Regions from separate parts of the Agromyces indicus genome, predicted to be linked through region 1. Evidence: predicted binding sites of a transcription regulator. Region 1 holds the regulator's gene; the other holds the start of a gene.
What was found. The regulator HspR, encoded in region 1, represses chaperone genes until heat shock. The targets are predictions, from matches to a motif close to AAGTTGAGTCNNNNNGACTCAACTT.
Positions count from the first base shown of each region.

Region 1 (10,535 bases):
ACCGGGATGAGCTCGTCGCGCAGCCCGTCGTCGGGCGCGTGGAGGCTGAGCGCAAACGTGACGGGCACGTGCTCGTCGGCCAGCTTGCGGATGGCGGGCACGAGGCCGACCGTCGAGACGGTGATGTTGCGGGCCGACATGCCGAGGCCGTTCGGCGCCGGGGCTGCCATGGTCCGCACGGCGCGCATGAGCCGGGCGTAGTTCGCGAGCGGCTCGCCCATGCCCATGAACACGATGTTCGAGACGCGGTCGGGCGTGCCGTCGTCGGCGCGCTTGCCGCCGAGGGCGCCCGACGCGATGACACGGTTCGCGGCGACGACCTGGTCGAGGATCTCGGCGGCCGACATGTTGCGCGTGAGGCCCGCCTGGCCGGTCGCGCAGAACGGGCAGTTCATGCCGCAGCCGGCCTGGCTCGACACGCACAGCGTGATGCGGCCCGGGTAGCGCATGAGCACCGACTCGACGAGCGCGCCGTCGTGCAGCTTCCAGAGGAACTTGATCGTGTCGCCGCGGTCGGTCTCGAGGCGGCGCACCTCGGTGAGCAGCGGCGGCAGCAGGCCGGCGACGAGTTCCTCGCGGCCCGCAGCCGGGAGATCGGTCATGTCGGCGGGGTCGCTCGTCCAGCGGGTGAAGTAGTGGCGCGCGACCTGCTTGAGCCGGAACGCGGGGACGCCGAGCTCCTCAGCCTTCGCCTTCCACTCCTCGGGAGCGAGGTCGGCGAGGTGGGCGGGCGGCTTGCCGCGCTTCGGCGACGCGAACTGCAGCAGCGGGCGGCCGTCGGCGTCCTTCGCCTGCTGCCATCCCTCGGTCTTCGGCCGCACCTGGCGGGGCTTGGTCGAGCGGATGCCGCTGCCGCGCGTCTCGCGCACGGCGCCGTCGCGCGGGGTCGCCGCCGGCTCCGCGGTGCGGGCAGGGGTGTCGGGCGCGTCGGTCGGCATCCCTCCAGCGTACGCGGAGGCGCCCGAGCATCCGCTGGATGCCCGGGCGCCCCGGTCGCGCGTGCCCGCCGTTACGGCGTGATGGTCCACGTGGCCGGCGGCTTCACCTGGTCGTACAGCCAGGTCTGGAAGAACCCGTCGAGGTCCTTGCCCGAGACCTCTTCGTAGATCGCCTGGAAGTCCTCCGACGTGCCCGCCGAGTCGTCGTACCGCTCGAGCCAGAGCTTCGCAGCGTTGAAGAAGGTGGTGTCGCCGACCTCGAGTCGCAGCGCGTGGAGGGTCGCGGCGCCGCGGTCGTACACCTGGCCGGCGAAGAGACCCAGCGCACCCGGGTCGCCGATCTGCAACTGCCAGTACGACGTGGATCGGTTGGCGTTGTACCAGGAGTTGTACGCGGTCTGGGTGCTGCGGATGCCACGATGGTCGTTCCACATCCACGTGGCGTACGTCGCCCAACCCTCGTTGAGCCAGATGTCCTGCCACCGCTCCGGGCTCACGGCGTTGCCGAACCACTGGTGAGCGAGTTCGTGCGCGACGGTGCCCTCGCTGGCCTGCGTCGAGTAGACCGGGCGAGTCTGCGTCTCGAGCGCGTACGCGATCGAGTCGTTGTCGACGATCGACCCGTACGCCACGAACGGATATTCGCCGAACTTCGACTCGAAGAAGTCGATCATCGCGACTTGGCGGCCGAGGCTCGCGTTGGTCGTCGTGAGTCGAGCCGAGGTCAGCTTGGTGTCGACCGCGTCGATGATCGGCACGCCGCTCGTCGAGTAGTAGGTGGGACGCAGGTCGAAGTCCCCGACCGAGGCCGTCGTCAGGTAGCTCGCCTGCTGGTCGGGTGCGTTCCAGAACCAGGTCGTCCAGCCGTCAGCCGTCTCCTGCGGCTTGGGCTGGATCCCGTTCGCGACCGCGACCTTGCCCGCGGGCACCGTGATGGCGAAGCTGTAGGTCGCCTTGTCGGTCTGGTGGTCGCTCACCGGGTACCACGTCATCGAGCCCTCCGGCTCGCTCGCCACCATTGCGCCATCGCGCATGGTGACCCAGCCGTACAGCGAGTCCTCGATGTCCGTCGGCCGCGTGGTCGCGCCGCCGTACTCGATCACGAGCTTCACCTTCTGGCCGGCCTTGATCATCGGGCGCGGCTGGATGGTCAGCTCCCAGATCCGCTGCGCGTCGTCCTGCACGTGCCAGTACGCGGCACCGTCGACGACCTCACCGGCGAGCGGCGGCTGGATGCCCGTCGCAGGCTTGCCGTTGACGCTGACCGACCGCACGTCCATCCCGCGGAGGTCCAGGTTGAACCGGTCGAGGTCCTGCGTGGCGACGAGGTCGATGGTGGCGACACCGTCGAACTGGCCCGACAGCGGCGCGGGCGACGGGGCGGGCGGTGCGTAGCGGATGGCGAGGTCGTAGTGCTGCACGTCGTATCCGCCGTTGCCGGCGAACGGGAAGTACGCGTCGCCGACGCCCGAAGCGCCGGCCGTGTACCGCGGTCCCGCATTGTCGGGACCCTTGCCCGGAGCCGCCGCGGCCGCCGTCGCGCCGAATGCGCCGAGGACCACCATCGCGGCGGTCGCCCCGCCGATCAACCTCATCCTGTGCCGAATCATGCTCACCCTTTCCTGATGCCGGTGGCTGCACCCTAAGGGAAAGCGTTTGGCGCGCAACAGACCCCAGAGCGGGGAAGCGCGCACGTTTCCTGCGTCCTTGAGCGCGTCACGCGGGTTCCATGCGTCACCGCCGATCCGGACCGCGTTGCCGACGGATCAGCTCGCCGGACGGACCCACTGCGCGAAGTCGGGCGCGCTGACCCACGTGATCGTCCCGTCGGCGAGGACCGCGACCGGGCTCATGCCGCTGCCCGGCTCGGCCGGGCCCGTCCACGCGCCGGCCACGGGCTCGTCGGTCTGCGCATAGCCGGCCTCGGCGAGGGCGGTCGTCCACTCGCCCTCGTCCGCGCCGGTCGCGTGGGCGAGGTCCAGCATGTTGTCGGTCTGCGGCTTCACCCAGGCGCAGGCGATCCCGCCGTCCTCGACGATCCGCTGGGCGACCGGGTCGACCGGGTCGGGATTGCGCGTTTCGAGCCCGTCGGCCTCGAGCTTCGCGTATGCCTCGGGCGCGAGCACGTCCTCGCAGCTCGCGCCGATCGCGGGCTGTTCGGTGGTCGTCGGCTCCGTCGTCGGCTCGGGCGAAGCGGCGGCCGGCGTCGTGGGCGCCGCCGTCTCGGCGGGGTCGTCGCTCGCGCAGGCCGCGAGTCCGAGCGAGAGGGTCAGGGCAGCGGATGCCGCGAGCACGCGCGGCGCGAGGGTCCGGGTCATGCGCCTCACCGTATCGCCCACGCCCCGCACCGACGTCGGTGTGCACCCCGAGATGTCCGCCACGCGGCATCCGTCGACCCTCAGCCCGCACGAACGCCACGCCAGCCTCGGCTGCGCAGTGCGCGCTCGAGCTGGTCGAGCGCGCGCTCCATCGGCAGCCGGCGCCCGACCCGGATCACGATCCACCCGTCGGCGGCGAGGTCGTTGAGCCGTTCGACATCTCGGTGGAACTGCGTGTCGTCGCCGCGGTGCTGCTCGCCGTCGTACTCGAGCAGCACCCCGTACGCGCGGAAGACGAGGTCGCCGTGCGCAGTCCAACCCGCGCTCAGCGGGATCGGCGCATTGAGCTCCGGCTCGGGGAAGCCGGCGCGTGCCACCTGCAGCCGCAGCCGGGTCTCCCGCGGCGACGCCGCACCCGGCCGGAGGTCGAGCCGTGCCGCATCCCGCGCGCTCGTCCCGCGTCCGCCGCGATGCCGCTCGATCGCCGCGTCGAGCTCGTCGGCCGAGACGAGCGGGCGGGGCCAGCCGAGCAGCCGGTCGCCGGCGGCGACGAGGTCGTCGTGGGACAGCGCGGTCGCGAGCTGGCACCACGAGTCGCACGCCGACACCACGGCGAGCCCGCGGACGGCGCCGACCCGGACCCGATCGGCGCGGAGCCGGTGGCCGACCACGCCCCGCACGCGCGGCTCGCGTCCGCGCAGGGCGGACACGTGCACCGGCCCCCGTTCGAGCGCGGACGGCAGCGGCATGCCCCACAGCAGGGCGGCGGAGGCGTGGCTGAACACCTGGGTGACGGGCATGCGTGCGGCGAACGCGGCGCAGCGCTCGGCATGGGTCGCCGGGGGGACGGTGGCGCGTACGCCGTGGAAGGGCGCGGAGAGGTCGCGCGCGCGGAGCCGCCCTCGCGGGACGCCGAGCTCGTCGGCACGCGGCACCGAGAACGGCCCTCGGCGGAGTTGCGGCGGGAGGGGACGCGCTGGCACCGGACCATGCTGCGCGCCGCGCCCACGGTATGCCGGCGCCGCGGCGCGTGCGGTGGATCCACTCGCCTCATCGCGGCCTGTGCAGGACCGGTCGCCGCTCCGAACCCCCACCGAGTGTCCAATGGATGCCCCCACCGGAGCGTCGCGGCGACATCCATTGGACACTCGCACGCAGGGGCTGCGGCCCGTGCCCGGGGCTGGGGCGCAGGGGCTGGGGCGCAGGGCAGGGACCGGCGTGGGGAGCGGCGTGCGGTGAGTGGGCGAAGGCGCGAATGCCGACGGGCGAGGACGGGTTGAGTCACGTACGCTCAACTTTCAGCGTTCCGACTTGACATCGAACGGATGCCGCTGCGAGACTTGAGCGGTCGAGGCTCAAGTCTCGACGAGCAGACTTCGGCCGCGGGCGGGCACCGCCGGGCCGATCGCCGCGGGGCGACATCCGAGAACCCCCCGGCAGAAGGAGAGACACACATGTCACGTGCAGTCGGAATCGACCTGGGCACCACCAACTCGGTCGTGAGCGTCCTCGAGGGCGGCGAGCCCGTCGTCATCGCGAACGCCGAGGGCTTCCGCACCACCCCGTCGGTGGTGGCATTCACGAAGGACGGCGAGGTGCTCGTCGGCGAGACCGCCAAGCGCCAGGCCGTGACCAACGTCGATCGCACCATCTCGTCGGTCAAGCGCCACATGGGCACCGACTGGAAGAAGGAGATCGACGGCAAGACCTACACGCCGCAGGAGATCTCGGCGCGCATCCTGCAGAAGCTGAAGCGCGACGCCGAGCAGTACCTGGGCGACACGGTCACCGACGCGGTCATCACCGTGCCGGCGTACTTCAACGACGCCGAGCGCCAGGCGACCAAGGAGGCCGGTGAGATCGCGGGCCTCAACGTGCTCCGCATCATCAACGAGCCCACCGCCGCCGCGCTCGCGTACGGCCTCGACAAGGGCAAGGAGGACGAGCTGATCCTCGTCTTCGACCTCGGTGGCGGCACGTTCGACGTGTCCCTCCTCGAGGTGGGCAAGGACGACGACTTCTCGACCATCCAGGTCCGCGCGACCGCGGGCGACAACCGCCTCGGCGGCGACGACTGGGACCAGCGCATCGTCGAGCACCTGATCAAGCGCTTCAAGGACTCGACGGGCGTCGACGTCTCGAAGGACAAGATCGCCCTCCAGCGCCTCAAGGAGGCCGCGGAGCAGGCCAAGAAGGAGCTCTCGTCGAGCATGTCGACGAGCATCCAGCTGCCCTACCTCTCGCTCACCGAGAACGGCCCGGCCAACCTCGACGAGACGCTCACGCGCGCCCAGTTCGAGAACATGACGAGCGACCTGCTCGACCGCACGAAGAAGCCGTTCGAGGATGTCATCCGCGAGGCCGGCATCAAGGTGGCCGACATCGCGCACGTCGTGCTCGTCGGCGGTTCGACCCGCATGCCCGCCGTCTCCGAGCTCGTGAAGCAGGAGACCGGCAAGGAGCCCAACAAGGGCGTGAACCCGGACGAGGTCGTCGCCGTCGGCGCCGCCCTGCAGGCCGGCGTCCTCAAGGGCGAGCGCAAGGACGTGCTGCTCATCGACGTCACCCCCCTGAGCCTCGGCATCGAGACCAAGGGCGGCATCATGACCAAGCTCATCGAGCGCAACACGGCCATCCCGACCAAGCGGAGCGAGACCTTCACGACCGCCGACGACAACCAGCCGTCGGTCGCGATCCAGGTGTTCCAGGGCGAGCGCGAGTTCACGCGCGACAACAAGCCGCTCGGCACGTTCGAGCTGACCGGCATCGCCCCGGCTCCCCGCGGCATCCCGCAGGTCGAGGTCACCTTCGACATCGACGCGAACGGCATCGTGCACGTGTCGGCGCGCGACAAGGGCACCGGCAAGGAGCAGTCGATGACCATCACCGGCGGCTCGTCGCTGCCGAAGGAGGACATCGACCGGATGGTGCGCGACGCCGAGGAGCACGCGGCGGAGGACAAGAAGCGCCGCGAGTCGGCCGAGACGCGCAACCAGGCCGAGCAGCTCGTCTACTCGATCGAGAAGCTGATCAAGGACAACGAGGACAAGCTCCCGGCCGACGTGAAGAACGAGGTCCAGGGCGATGTCGACGCGCTGAAGACCGCGCTCGCCGGTGACGACGACGACGCGGTGAAGTCGGCGTTCGACAAGCTGAACCAGTCGCAGGGCAAGCTCGGCGAGGCGATCTACGCGCAGGGCCAGCAGGCCGACGCGACCGCCGGCGCCAACCCCGGTGAGGACGCGAACCCGTCCGGCACCGAGGGCTCCGACCAGTCCGACGAGGACGTGGTCGACGCCGAGGTCATCGACGACGAGGACGAGAAGAAGTAGCCATGGCTGACGAGAACCAGAACCACGACGAGCCGATCATCCGCGACAAGCGGCGGATCGACCCCGAGACGGGTCAGGTTCGCAAGCCCGATGCCGACGCCGGTGCCGAGGGGGCGGGCGAGCAGCCCGCCCCCGAGGCGGGGTCGACGGATGCCGCCGGCACGGCCGAGGGTGCCGCACCCGACGTCTCGGACGTGCTCGACGAGGAGGCCCTCACCGTCGACGACATCCTGAACGCCGCGCAGGCCGAGGTCGACGACCCGTCGGCCGAGCACCTCGCCGACCTGAAGCGGGTCACCGCCGAGTACGCGAACTACCGCAAGCGGACCGAGGCGAACCGCGAGGTCGAGCGGGAGCGGGCGATCGGCGCGGCCGTGGCCGTGCTGCTGCCCGTGCTCGACGACCTCGACCGCGCCGAGAAGCACGGCGACCTCGAGGGCGACACCCCGTTCGCGACGATCGCGGCGAAGCTGCGCGCGTCGGTCGAGAAGCTCGGCCTCACGCCGTTCGGCGAGGTGGGCGAGGCGTTCGACCCGCAGCGGCACGAGGCGATCTTCCAGCAGCACTCCGACGAGGTCGAGGTGGACACGGTCGCGGATGTCGTCGAGACCGGGTACCTGCTCGGCAGCACGCTGCTGCGCGCGGCGAAGGTCGTCGTGAAGACGCCTGCATAGCGAGGCACCGCTGGTCGAGTACGCCGCTCGCGGCCGTATCGAGACCGGGTCACCCGATCTCGATACGCGCCGCAGGCGGCGCTACTCGATCACCGATCCGCACTAGATTTCGAGGAAGGAGGCGCCGATGGCCAGCCAGGATTGGTTCGACAAGGACTTCTACGCGATCCTCGGCGTCTCCAAGGACGCCAGCGACGCCGACATCAAGAAGGCCTACCGCAAGCTCGCGCGCAAGTACCACCCCGACCAGAACCCGGGGGATGCCGCAGCCGAGTCGAAGTTCAAGGAGATCAGCGAGGCGCACTCCGTGCTCTCCGATCCCGAGGAACGCAAGGAGTACGACGCGGTCCGCGCGATGGGGCAGGGCGCCCGGTTCACCGCGCCCGGCGCCGGCGGCGCCGGCGGCTTCGAGGACGTCTTCGGCGGCATGTTCGGCGGCCCGGGCGGCCGCGGCACGCGTTACACCACCCAGCAGGGCGCCGGCCAGTACGACGACCTGCTGAGCGGCCTCTTCGGCGGCGGCCGGTTCGGCCAGCCCACCGGCGGCTACGGCGGCTTCGGCGGCCCCACCCGCGGCCGCGACGTGACCGCGTCGACGACGCTCGACTTCGTCACCGCCACCAAGGGCGACCGCATCACGCTGCAGACCGCCGAGGGGCGCGAGATCACCGTCAACGTGCCCGCGGGCGTCGCCGACGGCCAGAAGATCCGGCTGCGCGGCAAGGGCCACCCGTCGCCCGACGGCGGCGAGGCCGGCGACATCGTGCTCACCGTCAAGGTGCGCAAGCACCCCGTGTTCGAGCGCGACGGGCTCAACCTCCGCGTCAACGTGCCCGTCACCTTCGTCGAGGCCGCGCTCGGCGCCACCATCCAGGTGCCGACGCTCGGCGGCGACCCGGTCAAGCTGCGCGTCGCGCCGGGCACTCCGAGCGGCCGCGTGCTGCGCGTGAAGGGTCGCGGCGTCGAGACGAAGAAGGGCACGGGCGACCTCCTCGCCGTCGTGCAGGTCGCCGTGCCGTCGCACCTGTCGAAGGAGGCCGAGGAGAAGCTGCGCGAGTTCGCCGCGCTCCTGCCCGACGAGAATCCCCGCGAGGACCTCCTCGCCAAGGCACGGGGCCACTGATGCAGGTCGACGGCGAGAGCCCGCTGTTCGTGATCTCGGTCGCGGCCGAGCTCGCCGGCATGCATCCGCAGACGCTCCGCCAGTACGACCGCATGGGGCTCGTGTCCCCGAAGCGCACGGCGGGCAAGTCGCGTCGCTACTCGATGCGGGATGTCGCGCAGCTCCGCGAGATCCAGCAGCTCTCGAGCGAGGGCGTGAGCCTCGAGGGCATCCGTCGCATCCTGGGCCTCGAGAACGAGGTCACCGACCTCCGCCAGCGCGTCCGCGAGCTGGAGCGCGCGCTCGCCGACGAGATGCTCAATCGGCCCGGACGCCGGGTCTTCGCCGCCGGGGCGCACGGCGAGGTCGTCTCGCTCAAGGCGGGCACGCGCGTGCGGCGTGAGAACGCCGTCGTCGTGTGGCGGCCGCTCGACCGGAGCTGAGGTCGGCGAGCGGATTATAGGGCTCGGAGCGCCTCGTGTCTCGCCTTTGTCCGAAATCGGATGTTGCACGCACAATGGCCGGGGCTCTCGGAGAGCCCGGGGGAGGGTGTCGTGCACGGGAACCAGCGCGTGGTGCGCGACCTGCGGCGTGCCGCGGTGCGCGGTGAGATCGTCGCCGAGTTCCAGTCGCAGGTCGACGCCCGGGACGGGCGCACCGTGGCGGTCGAGGCGCTCAGCCGGTGGCGCCATCCCCAGCGAGGTGTGCTCGGTCCGCAGCACTTCATCCCGATCGCCGAGGAGACCCGGTCGATGGATGCCATCGGCGATGCCATGCTGCGGTGCGCCTGCCGCTTCGCTGCCGACCTGGCCGCCGCGGGACGGCGGATCGAGGTCGCCGTCAACGTCGCCGCCGTACAGCTCGAGCGGGCCGACTTCGCCGAGCGGGTGCTCGACCGGCTCCGGACGGATGGCGTGCGCCCGGAGGTGCTCATGCTGGAGCTGACCGAATCCCGACCGTCGCCCGCCGCCGCGGAAGGCAACCTCCGCCGGGTGCGCGCCCACGGGGTCGGAGTCTCGCTCGACGACGTGCGATCCGTCGAGGAGGCCGAGTTCCGCGCGGGCGCGCTGCCGATCACCGAGCTCAAGGTGGACCGCTCGCTGATCCAGCACGTCACGGAGGAGCGCACGGAGGTCGCGCGCCTGGTGCGCTTCGCCCGCGATCGAGGGCTGCGCACGGTCGCCGAGGGCGTCGAGACCGAGCTGCAGTGGGAAGCAGTGCGCGAGCTGGGATTCGACCGGGCCCAGGGGTTCCTGTTCGGCCGACCGTCGACGCCCGAACGGATGACCGCCCGCCTCCGGGCGGAAGCGGGCGGTCCGGCTCAGAGCGAGCTGTAGGGGTCCGCGAACTCGTCGGGGTCCTGTCCGGACGTCGTGCCGGATGCCTCGCCGGACTCGCCGATGTCGAGCTGGGTCCAGCTCACCGGCATCCCCGGCGAGAAGAGGATGTCGATTCCCGGGCCGCCTCGGAGCGGGGGGATGGTGACGTATCCGCCGCCGGCCTGGATGGCGGCGAGGATCTGCGCGCGAAGCTCGTCGATGGGGTCGGGCAGGAAGTAGTCCTTGCCGTCGACCGTCAGCCGGTGGATCTTCAAGGGATGCTCCGTTCTCTCGTTCCGTCGTCGGGGTGCGGTGTCAGGGTGCGGCGGCGTCGGCCGGCTCGGGCACCCATTGGAGTCCGGCCCGGCTGTTCGCACTGTCCATCAGCATCTCGAGCCAGGCTCGGTTGAGCTTGGGCGCGCGATTGCCGCTGAAGCGGAAGTGCACCTGAGCTGCGGGGCTGATCCAGATCACGCTGCGGCCGCTGCCGCGCTCCATCCCGTGGCTCCAGGTGAACATGAACTGCTCGCCTCGTTGCAGCTTCGCCGCGATGACGAATTGCAGGTGCGCGAGGGTGCGGTCCTCGATCTCGAACTCCGAGATCCGCTGACCGTAGATCAGGGTGCCCATTCCGTTCCTCCTCCTGTTCGGGTCACGCTCATCGAGCGGGGGTCGCCTCGACGGGCTCGGGGATCAGTCGCAGTCCACCTGCCGAGTTGGCCGCCTTGGTGAGCACCTCCACCCACCGAGGGTTCAGTTCGGCGGGCTCCGCCCGGTCGAACTGGAACGTCATCGGAATGGTGGGGCTGCACCAGACGGAGGTCCTCGGCGGTGTCGCCTCCTCGTCGACCC
Region 1 is NZ_JAVKGS010000001.1:58,193-68,727, reverse strand. It holds gene rlmN (dual-specificity RNA methyltransferase RlmN) at 1-938, opposite strand, end outside; gene RH861_RS00325 (M1 family metallopeptidase) at 1,010-2,533, opposite strand; gene RH861_RS00320 (hypothetical protein) at 2,705-3,256, opposite strand; gene RH861_RS00315 (putative endonuclease domain-containing protein) at 3,337-4,239, opposite strand; gene dnaK (molecular chaperone DnaK) at 4,711-6,588, shown strand; gene RH861_RS00305 (nucleotide exchange factor GrpE) at 6,591-7,262, shown strand; gene RH861_RS00300 (DnaJ C-terminal domain-containing protein) at 7,390-8,385, shown strand; gene RH861_RS00295 (heat shock protein transcriptional repressor HspR) at 8,385-8,807, shown strand; gene RH861_RS00290 (EAL domain-containing protein) at 8,919-9,701, shown strand; gene RH861_RS00285 (hypothetical protein) at 9,686-9,958, opposite strand; gene RH861_RS00280 (DUF7882 family protein) at 9,999-10,313, opposite strand; gene RH861_RS00275 (DUF7882 family protein) at 10,342-10,535, opposite strand, start outside.

Region 2 (10,535 bases), 960 kb from region 1:
CGCTGGAGACGGATGCCATCGTGCGCCGGCACGGCCGGGGAATCAGGCGGCAGTGGGGGACAACGCATCACCGCGGGTCGAGCACCGGAGCGAGGTTCATGACGTGGATCGTCCCGCTGCCTCCATCGATGTGCGTGCGATCGACGGAGAGCTGTCCTGCCTCGATCTGCTGGAAGTCGGATCGATCCCACTGGGTGAGGATCTGCGTGCGGGCCGGCTCGTCTCCCTGTGCGATCGAGCGGAGACTCGTCGCCGTGAGCGCGACGCGGAACGTTCCACTGCGCGAGTCGGCGTGCGTCCTGGACGAGGACCACTCCAGGCTGAGGCCGGTCCCCGGCACGGCAAAGCTCGCGCCGAGGCTGCTCGCCACCTCGACCTCCTTCCCGTGGACCACCGCCGTGAACTCGGAGCGGTGCAGATGCGATGCCGACGGTCCCTCGCCCTCCAGCCAGGATCGGTACTCGTACTGCGCCTCGAACTTCAGCGTCCGCCCCCAGACCGGCGTGATCTCGAGTACGCGCCAGCTCGAACGCAGGGGGAACAGGACTCCACTGGGCGTCGTCGCCAGCGCGAGTCGCCATTGGAGACGGCCGATGAACCGCGGTCCGGTGTCGGAACTGGCGTAGAGGTCCGTGGCCGCGCCGACCGCCTTCACCGTTGCGGCCCACGGTTCGTCCGTGCCGGGGTGCTCCCCCGGGTCGCCGCGGGGCGTGGTCTGCGTGGGAACGGTCCGGGGGCGTGGCCGGTGCGTCGATCGCCGACGCGGGCGGGCGTCGCTCGCGGAGCCGGCCGGCGCAGGTGCCGCCCCGGAGGCGGAGGGGATCGCGCTGGAGTCGCTGGGCGTGGTCGACGGCGACCCCCCGCCCGTCGAACCGGTCGCGCCGCCGGAGCCGCCATCTGAGTTCGGAGCGGCGGACCCCGCCGTTCCGGTACCGGAGCCTGCCGAGCCGGAGTCGCTCGTCCCGGTGCCCCGCGTCAGGATCCGCTCGGCGATACGACCGGCCGTGGGCCCGTCGACGAGTCCCGACCGTCGGGCCTGCTCGAGCGTGGCGATGTCGCGCTGCGTCGCCTCGGCCTGATGGCGCTGCGTCTGCGCTTCGGTGTACTTCGAGAACGCGGTCGTGGCGTTCTCCCCCGCCTTCTCGCCGAGCGCCTGAGCGGTCTGCACCGCCTGGCGCAGGGCGTCGATGCTGTTCTGGGTCACGCGATCCACGGCCGTGACGTCGCGGAACGCGTCTCCACGCGCGATCGCTGCCAGCGCTGGTGCGAGGCCGCTCGGATCCGGCGCCGCCGAGGGCTGCTGCATCGAGATCAGCGATGGGCCGGCCGGGGTGATGTCGAGGTGCATGTCGCTCGCGCGCGAGTCCAGGCTGACTGGCTGCAGCTCGCTCGGCAGGTCGAGGGGATGCTCGTCCCACTTCCAGAACCGACTGTCGTCGATCTTCTCGGCTGCTTCGCTCGTCCCGAGCACCGCCTCGGCGAACACGCCCCCGGTCGGGAGCGTCACGCGCTGCTCCGCGATCGCGACCCGGTATCGGTCGATGAGGTCGTTGCCGCCGATGCCGTCCATGTCGACGCCGGGAACCACGGGGAACACCATGCTGTTGCCGATGAACGCGACGGGCTCGGGGCGCACGACGCTGGCGAGGGAGCGCGACGTACTGCGGTCGCCCGGCATCAGCCGCTCGTCGAGCATCGCGAACAGCTCGTCGCGGTCGAAGCCGGCCCAGATCGCCTTGTGGAATCGGATCCGCTGCTGGTTGAGGTGCCCGAGCAGTTCGCGGACCGCCAGGGCGTCCTCCGCCTCCGTGGTGGGCGTCCGGGGGACGACGATCGGCGTCACCACGCGCGCGTTCCGCAACGCGGTCGTCCCGACACTTCGGGCGAGCGAGACCTCGCCGTCCTCACCGGCGCCGGACACTTCGAGCTCGGCGATCCGGAACGGCCCCGACGCGCTCGGCGCACGGTCGAGGAACCGGATCTCGAGCGACCGGATCCCGTTCACCGGGATCGCCGAGTCAGACATCGACTGGAACGCGAACAGCCAACGGCGGTCACCGAGGTGTTCGCTCGCCAGGTCCACGTCCATCGGAAGGGACCGTCGCCCATCGGTGAGCACCGCGCGAAGCTCGAGTCGAGCGTAGGGAGGCGTCTCCGCGTCATCCGGCTCCTGCTGGGGCTCGTCCTCGTCGGCCTCCTTCGGCGACGACGCGATCGTCGCCAGCTCGAATGAGCCCCGGATGACTCGGAGCGGTGCCGGCGGCGCGGGCGGGAGCAGCAGACGCCGGGCAGCATCGTAGCCGCCGCGGTACTGGGGGTCGGTGATGGGTTCCAACCTGGCCCGGTGGGCCAGGGCCGACTCGGCCGTGAACGGCACGGTGGGGAGCGGGACGAACAGGCAGGGAGTTACCTCGGCCACCTCGGTGCTGACGACGAGGTGACGGAGCACCTCGAAGTACAGGACGGTCATCGCGTGGTTGCGGTTGTGGTTCGCGATCACCTCGGTGACCGCCTGCGATCGTTCGGTCTGGCTCACGGTCCGCACGACCGTCGTCCGCTGCTCGCGCACTGCCGTAGCCGCCTGCGCCGTCCGATCGCGAAGTCCCTGCTGCATGCTCGCCGCCAGTGAGCGATACGAGTCCTGCTCGGCTGATGCGGTCGCATATCCGACGCCGATGCCGATGCCGCCCGATCCGGATGCGCCGGTTCCCCCGGGCGCCCCGGTCGCGCCGCCGCCGCCCGCAAGCCCGCCGCCGACCGAGAACGACGACGAGGTGCCGCTGAGCGTCTCCCTGAGCACCGAGTCGACGTCCTCGGTGACCGTCCGGCTCCGGTCGATCTCGGCGGTCAGCGTGTCGCGCGTCATCACGCTGTCGCTCTTGCTTCCCGTCTCGTCGCGCCGCCAGTCCACGACGGCGATGCTCTTCGCCTGGCCCGGCGCCAGCGCGAGGCTGTGCAGCAGCCGTCCGAAGGAGTAGCCGTCCGCACGCCAGCGCTGCACGAACCGGACCAGGTGCCCGCGGACGATGGTGCTCGACTCCTGTCTGCTGGCGGGATCGAACCAGCGGATGGGGTCGGCGCCGCGGACGGGGCGCCGACGGGCGACGGAGAGCGTGTCGAGCGCGATGTCGTACAGGTCGGACCGGTCGGTGAGCTCGCGAGCGAACAGTTCCTCGAACCGCTTCGCGGGCACCTTGAAGCGCGAGGTCGCCGCGGGTCTCGGAACGGCCGTCTCTCCTCGCAGCAGGCGCCTCACGTCGAGCTTCGAGGACGCGACGACCGGCTTCGCCGGCTCTGGCGGGAGGTGACTCGCCTGTCGGTCCGGGAGCGCGGCACCAGTGTCCGCCGCGGCCTCGAACGACCGGTCCTCGGAGTAGAGCTCGAGGTCCGCCGGTCGGAGCGGCGGTGAGATCGCCGGCTCCTCGAGTCGCACGACGACGAGGGCAGACGACTCCTGGACCGAACGATCGGGGGTGAACAACGGGGTGCCCGATGCGCCGAGGTCCTGGCTGAACTCGCCGGAGGTCACGAACGCCTGCTCGCTGGGCAGCCGGGGAGTCACGTCAATCGCGCCCGGTTCGAGGTTGGCGAGCACGACGTCGAAATCGCCGACGTGAGCCGGAACCTCGACCACGGTCGACTCGTCGAAGAGTCGTACCTCGACGAACAGGTCGGCGCGGGAGACGAGCAGTTCGAGCCTGCCGTGATCCTCCGTGACCCCCGCGACCGTGGTGCCCAGCACGCGGACCTCGGCGCCGCCGATCGGTCTGCCCTCCTCATCCTCGACGCGGACGACGAGCGGCTTCACCTCTGAGCCCGAGGCGACGGCGAGCGCCGCGGTGTCCACCGTGACGACGATCTCCTCCGCGAAGGCGAGATCGGGGCCGGCGGGCTTCAGATCGACGTCGATCGCCCGCCCGTCGAGCGCGCGCACCCGAACTGCCCGAACGGCCATGTCGTCCGAGAGCGGGATGTCGCGGCGCCCGCCCGAGGGGCCGAGATCGAGTGCATCCAACCTGCCTGACCCAGGGTTCGCCTTGGGTGAGCTCCCCTCCTCGATCACGAGGGTGACGGTCACCCGTCGAGCCAGCGGTTCTCCGCCTTGGTCGACGACGTTCAACTGGACGACACGCACGGCGCTCTCCCATCCCCCCAGGTGGCGCGATCACCGTACGATCGGCCGGTCATCCGACGACAGTGGCGGATGCGACACCCCGGGCGACGGCTGGGATCCACCCTGCGGCCCCGCGGGTCAGCCCTCGGTGGACCTGCCCGACTGAGATCCCACGGGCCCGATCCCTGGACCCGGGGGCGCAGTACGCTGTGGGGGTCGAGCACGATGCGAGGACCCATGTCGACGAAGCAGCCCGCGATGTCACCGTCGGACCAGCCGGTGGCCGAGGTGCTCAACCGCGCCACCGGTCCGCGTCGTGCCGAGGCCGATGAGCTGCTCGCGATGTTCGGCGAGGTCAGCGGTGAGCCACCTGTCATCTGGGCGGGTCGCATCATCGGGTTCGGCGAGTACCGGTACCGGTACGAGAGCGGGCGCACGGGGCTGAGTCCCCGGCTCGCGTTCGCACCGGGTTCGACGAAGCACACGATCTACCTCCCCGAGCACTTCGCGGAGCGCTGGCCCGACCTGCTGTCGCGGCTGGGCCCGCACGACGCGAGCAAGGTCTGCCTGTACCTCAAGCGACTCACGGGCGTCGATCGCGGCGTGCTGCGCGAGCTGCTGGAGCGCACGCTCGCCGACACGCCGTCGACGACGTCATGAGCATCCGGCGCCCCCGGCGCGGCCGGCGCGTCCGTAACTCCCGGACGGCGCTGATGATCGTCGGCGGCAGCCTCGTCGCCGGCCTCGCCGCCCTCGCCGCGTGGATCCGGTTCGGCGGCCCGCGGCTTCCGGTCGACACCGACGCCGTGATCGACCGCGTCGCGGCCAGCGATCTCGCGGGCGTGATGACGGGCACCACCGGTGAAACGGATGCCAGTGGCATCCGTCTCTGGTTCGAGTCGATACCGCCCGCGGGGCCGGAACGCGGCACGGTGCTGCTCCTCATCTCGCTCGGGGCCGATGGGCTCCTCTGGCCGCCCGCGTTCCTCCGCGCGCTGACCGGCGCGGGCTATCGCGTCATCCGGTTCGACCAGCGCGGCACCGGCGCGTCGGACTGGTTGCCCGGGTGGAGTCCCGAGCACCCGTACACGCTCGTCGACCTGGCGCGTGACGCGGTGGCCGTCCTCGACGCAACCGGCACCGAGCGTGCGCACCTGGTCGGGCTGTCGTTCGGCGGGATGGTGGCCCAGGAGGTGGCGATCGTCGCGCCCGACCGGGTCGCGTCGCTCACGTTGATGTCGACTTCACCCGATCCGACGGATCCGACGCTGCCCGAACCGCGGGTGGGGCGGCTGGCGCTCCTCGCCATCCGGAACCTGCCGCTGCTGAAGTACCGGCTCCGCGGCGGCGACCGCGCGCTCGTCAAGGAGCGCATCGCGAAGATGATCAACGCGTTCGGTCCGGACGGCGTCGACGTCGAGGAGAACGCCGCGCTGGTCCTGTACGACCTCCGCCACCGCAACGGACTGAATGTCCGGGCGTTCCGCCAGCATCAGGCGGCGGTCGCCGCGACCCGGTCTCGGGCGGCGGCCCTCGGCACGATCACGGTGCCGACGCTGGTGGTGCACGGCACCGACGACGACTTCATCCCGTTCGAGCACGCGCGGCGGCTCGCCGCGTCGATTCCGGATGCCGCGCACCTCTGGCTCGGCGGCGTCGGCCACGTCTTCCCGTATCCGCCGTGGGCCGACGTCGAGGGCGCGATCCTCGCGCATCTCGACGCGGCGGCACGCTAGCGCGCCCGCCCGCCCGCAGCCGTGGGCGCCGGTGCGCCGCTCTCGTGCAGAAACGGTGCCTTCCGCGGGAGGCGGAGGCACCGTTTCTGCGCGATTGCGCCGGTGAGTCGGGTGGGTCAGGCGGCGTCGGGCAGCGCCACCGTCGCGTTGGGCACGGATGCCACGACGAACTCGCCGTCGGCGGTATCCACCCGTACCGCCTCGCCGTCGCCGAGGGCGCCGGTGACGAAGAGGTCGGCGATGCGGTCGTCGATCTCGCGCTGGATCAGGCGACGCAGCGGACGGGCACCGTACTCGGGCTCGTAGCCGCGCTCCGCCAGGAGCGCCACCGCGGCATCCGTCACCTCGAACGCGATCTCGCGCGCGGCCAGCCGCGCCGACGTCGCACCCAGCATGAGGCGCACGATCTGCGCGATCTCGGCATCGGTGAGCTTCTGGAACAGCACGATCTCGTCGATGCGGTTCAGGAACTCCGGCCGCATGGCCTCGCGCACCTTGCCCATCACGCGAGCACGCACGTCATCCGAAGACGAGAACCCCGAGCTATCCGCCGACGCCACGAACCCGAGCGCACCCGACCGCGACGCGAGGAACTCCGACCCGAGGTTCGAGGTCATGATGACCACCGTGTTGCGGAAGTCGACCGTGCGACCCTGGCCGTCGGTGAGGCGTCCGTCGTCGAGCACCTGCAGCAGCAGGTTGAATACGTCGGGGTGCGCCTTCTCGATCTCGTCGAACAGCACGATCGAGTACGGGTTGCGCCGCACGCGCTCGGTGAGCTGTCCGGCCTCGTCGTAACCGACATAGCCGGGAGGGGCGCCGACGAGCCGCGACACGGTGTGCCGCTCGCCGAACTCGCTCATGTCGAAGCGGATGATCGCACCCTCGTCGTCGAACAGCGACGACGCCAGCGCCCGCGCCAGCTCGGTCTTGCCGACGCCGGTCGGTCCGAGGAACAGGAACGAGCCCACCGGCCGCTTCGCGTCGCCCATGCCGGTGCGGTTGCGGCGCACCGAGCGGGAGACGGCGGTGACCGCGTCATCCTGCCCGATGACCCGGGCGTGCAGCTCGCCCTCGAGGTTCGCGAGGCGCTCACGCTCGCCCTCGGTAACCCGATTGACCGGGATGCCGGTGGCCCGCGAGATCACGGCGGCGATCTGCGGCTCGTCGATGACGGTGCTGGTCGCGGTCGCGACATCCGACGAACCGGATGCCACGGCACGGCCCTGCGCGGCGGCCTTCTCCGTCGCCTCGTCCAGCCGCCCCTGCACCTTCTCGATCTCGTCGCGGATGCGCGACGCCTCCTCGTAGTGCTCGGCGCGGACGGCCGCGTTCTTGTCGGCCTCCAGGTCGGCGAGGCGGGCGATGAGCCCCGAGACATCCACCTTCACGCCCAGCTTGAGGCGCAGGCGCGCGCCGGCCTGGTCGATGAGGTCGATGGCCTTGTCGGGCAGCACGCGGTCGGTGAGGTACCGCGCGGAGAGCTCTACGGCGGCGCGGAGGGCGTCGTCGGTGTAGGTGACGCCGTGGTGCTCCTCGTACGCGGGGCGCAGACCCTGCAGGATCAGCACGGAGTCCTCGATCGAGGGCTCCCCCACGCGAACTGGCTGGAACCGGCGCTCGAGCGCGGGGTCCTTCTCGACGGTGCGGTACTCCTTGAGCGTGGTCGCACCCACGAGGTGCAGCTCGCCGCGGGCGAGGCGGGGCTTCAGGATGTTGCCCGCGTCCATGCCGCCCTCACCGGCACCGCCGGCGCCGACGACCGTGTGCACCTCGTCGATGAACACGATCAGCTCGCCCTTGTGGGCGGCGATCTCCTCCATCGTCTTGGTGAGGCGCTCCTCGAAGTCGCCGCGGTAGCGGGTGCCGGCGAGCATGCCGGGCAGGTCGAGCGCGACGACCCGCTTGCCGAGCAGCGCCTCGGGCACGTTCTCCTCGACGATCGCGCGGGCCAGGCCCTCGACGATCGCGGTCTTGCCGACGCCGGCCTCGCCGATCAGCACGGGGTTGTTCTTCGTGCGGCGGCTGAGGATCTCGATGGTCTGCTCGATCTCGTCGGCGCGCCCGATCACGGGGTCGAGCTCGCCGTTCATGGCGCGCTCGGTGAGGTCCATGGCGAACTTGTCGAGCATGGGGGTGCTCGACTCCCCCTCCGTCGGTCGAGTAGGCGCGCCAGCGCCGTATCGAGACCCAGTTTCGTCCGCGTCAGACTCCACGTGCTCCCCCAGTCCCGCTGCCAGCGCGTCAGCAGTCACGCCAGCCCGAGCCAGCACCTGCCCAGCCGGGGCGTCCTGCCCCAACACGAGCGCGAAGAACACGTGCTCGGGGTCGATGTACGTCGACCCGCTCGAGCGTGCGACCTGGTACGCGTGGAACAGCGCGCGGCTCGCACTCGGCGTGATCACCGCCGCGTTCGCCCTCTCCTGCTGGTCGAGCTTGTCGAGACCTGCGGATGCCGCGGGCAGCCGCGCCTCGGTCGCCGTGATGATGCGCTCGGGGCTCGCGCCGACGCGCGTGATCGCCTGCGCGACGGACTCGTCCTCGACGATGACGCGCAGGATGTGCAGCGCGTCGAGCTCGGTCTGCCCGCGCTCGAGCGCGAAGCGTCCGGCGCGCTGCAGGATGCTCTGGGTGCGCGAGGTCAGGAACCGGCTGAGGTCGATCGACCGCGCCTGCCTGGCCTGCTCACCCGCGAGGTAGCGGGCGAGGAACTCGTCGAACGAGCTCGCGCCGGCCTCGTTGAAGTCGTCTGGCACCTAGGTCCTCCTGGGAACTTGAGTTGGGTACGCTCAAGTTCAACAGGACGGGAGGGAACTTATTCCGCGCCCGGGCAACTCGCTAGGTCCGCCCGCCGACTCTCGGGCGCCGCCTCCAGTCATGGCACATAGCGTCTGAGCGTCTCAGCTTGTAGGCATCGCTGAGTCGAAGACCCTCGCAGCTTTCCTCCCTCGGAGGACACGCGGGTGTCTGCCGCTTCCTCGATCGGACACCGACCAAACGATGACGCGACGAGTACGGAGCCACGGAAGCAACGGCCGTTGCCAGCTCACGTCGAGGACTAATCCCGAGGGCCGCTTGAGCGGAATGCGCGTCTCTCGCTCGCCCTTCGGGCCAGCGAAGACCACATTCTCCGGATCGAAGATCTCGAAGTAGTAGCTTGCGCCCGGGACGAGCTCGAGATGCCATGGACTCGAGAGATCGCCGGACCGTGCCGCACCAACATCGTCGAGGATTCCGATGCCGTAATAGAGATTGCGCGCTGGCCTGGAGCCGCCGACATGCGTCACGTAGACCTGCGCAGAATCGGCTCCTCGCGCCGTCGCCGTGACAGACACCCGGGGTCGAGTCAGCCAGGAGGACATGGCTCCGGAAATGGCGAGCAGCGCTGCCACGATCGTCAGTAGGTCCGCGGCCTGCCCGATCGAACTCCATGCCTGCATTAACTACCTCCTCGGTATGCGGCCTCGGCCCCAGTCGAGCCGGGCGAGCACAATGCCGCCACGCAGATCCGGAGGTGCGAGAAGCTACGCAATTGCGTTTCTCGTGGTGTTTACGACGCCCGAGGCAAAGCGACCCCCTCTCCTCCGGCGTTCGAGAGCATCTTGTCGCACTCGACGCGATGCCTGCGCCTGACATGCCGGCCACCGAGGGCAGAGACAGATGGACCAGAAGGCAATCCAAGGCGGGCGAAGCTTGTGAGCGACCGAACCCCTGCGATGATGATCGAGGCGGTTGGCTTTCTCCCCCTCTTCGCGAAAAGTCAGCGACCTCATTTCAGGAGAGCTTCGCTCGATCGGCCGCATCTGAATCACGACTCCGCCTGAGTCATTGCATGTGGGTCGCCGTTTTCGTCGTACGCTGCCGTTCATGACGCCTCGCGACCCGCACCCCGAGCCCGAGCCCGAGCCCGAGCCCGAGCCCGAGCCCGACGATCCCGGGAGCCCAACCGAACCGAGCTCCGCTGGGTCGCAGTCTGGCAGCTCGGACACCACCGACAGCGAGCCAGAAGATGTGCCTAACGGGGAGGTGGATCTTGAGGCGACCGAGAGGGAACTGACACCGGATGAAGTGCTCTGGTACCGCCTGAAGCGGAGCATCAGTCTACTTGCGGGTCGGCAGAGTGAGATTCTTCGGCTTGGCCGCTACGTCCACGAACGCGAAGCCGAGATCGACGATGCGAAGAAGCGTGCAAAAGAGCTCATCGAGCAGCGCCTCCACGAAGACGTAGATGAGACGGCGGTCGAACAGCTCGTGACCCTCTTCCGGTCCGTGACCGAGTCTGACCTTGGTGACACATCTCTATCAGAAGAGGAACGGCGCGAAGCCTTCCGGGACGCTCTTGTCGAGGTGTCGGAGGCTTTACCCGACGGTGCGATGGGTACGTACCTCGACAGCGTCTCGAAGGCAATGGGCGCCCCCGCAGGAGTGGGAATGCTTCTCTCTTCTCTTCTCGTCTCGCTCGTAGGTGAGCTGGAAATGATGGTCGGTCACGCCGCACGCGCACTATACGAACGCCGGCCGAGCATGCTCGACGATAGTGAACGTAAATTCACCTGGTCCGAGGTCTCCGCATTCGATGATCTCGACGAATTCCGTGACCACGTGGTGGATAAGGCGGTGGACGACCTCCTGCGTGGCTCACTGTTGGATTGGCTGGACTACTTCGAAAAGAAGTTTCAACTGAA
Region 2 is NZ_JAVKGS010000001.1:1,017,480-1,028,014, reverse strand. It holds gene RH861_RS04915 (hypothetical protein) at 68-4,015, opposite strand; gene RH861_RS04910 (DUF1801 domain-containing protein) at 4,373-4,774, shown strand; gene RH861_RS04905 (alpha/beta fold hydrolase) at 4,828-5,850, shown strand; gene RH861_RS04900 (ATP-dependent Clp protease ATP-binding subunit) at 5,967-8,606, opposite strand; gene RH861_RS04895 (hypothetical protein) at 9,718-10,535, shown strand, end outside.
Region 2: a site for HspR is predicted at 8,622-8,646, ahead of RH861_RS04900 (ATP-dependent Clp protease ATP-binding subunit). Genes of this name have one in related genera too.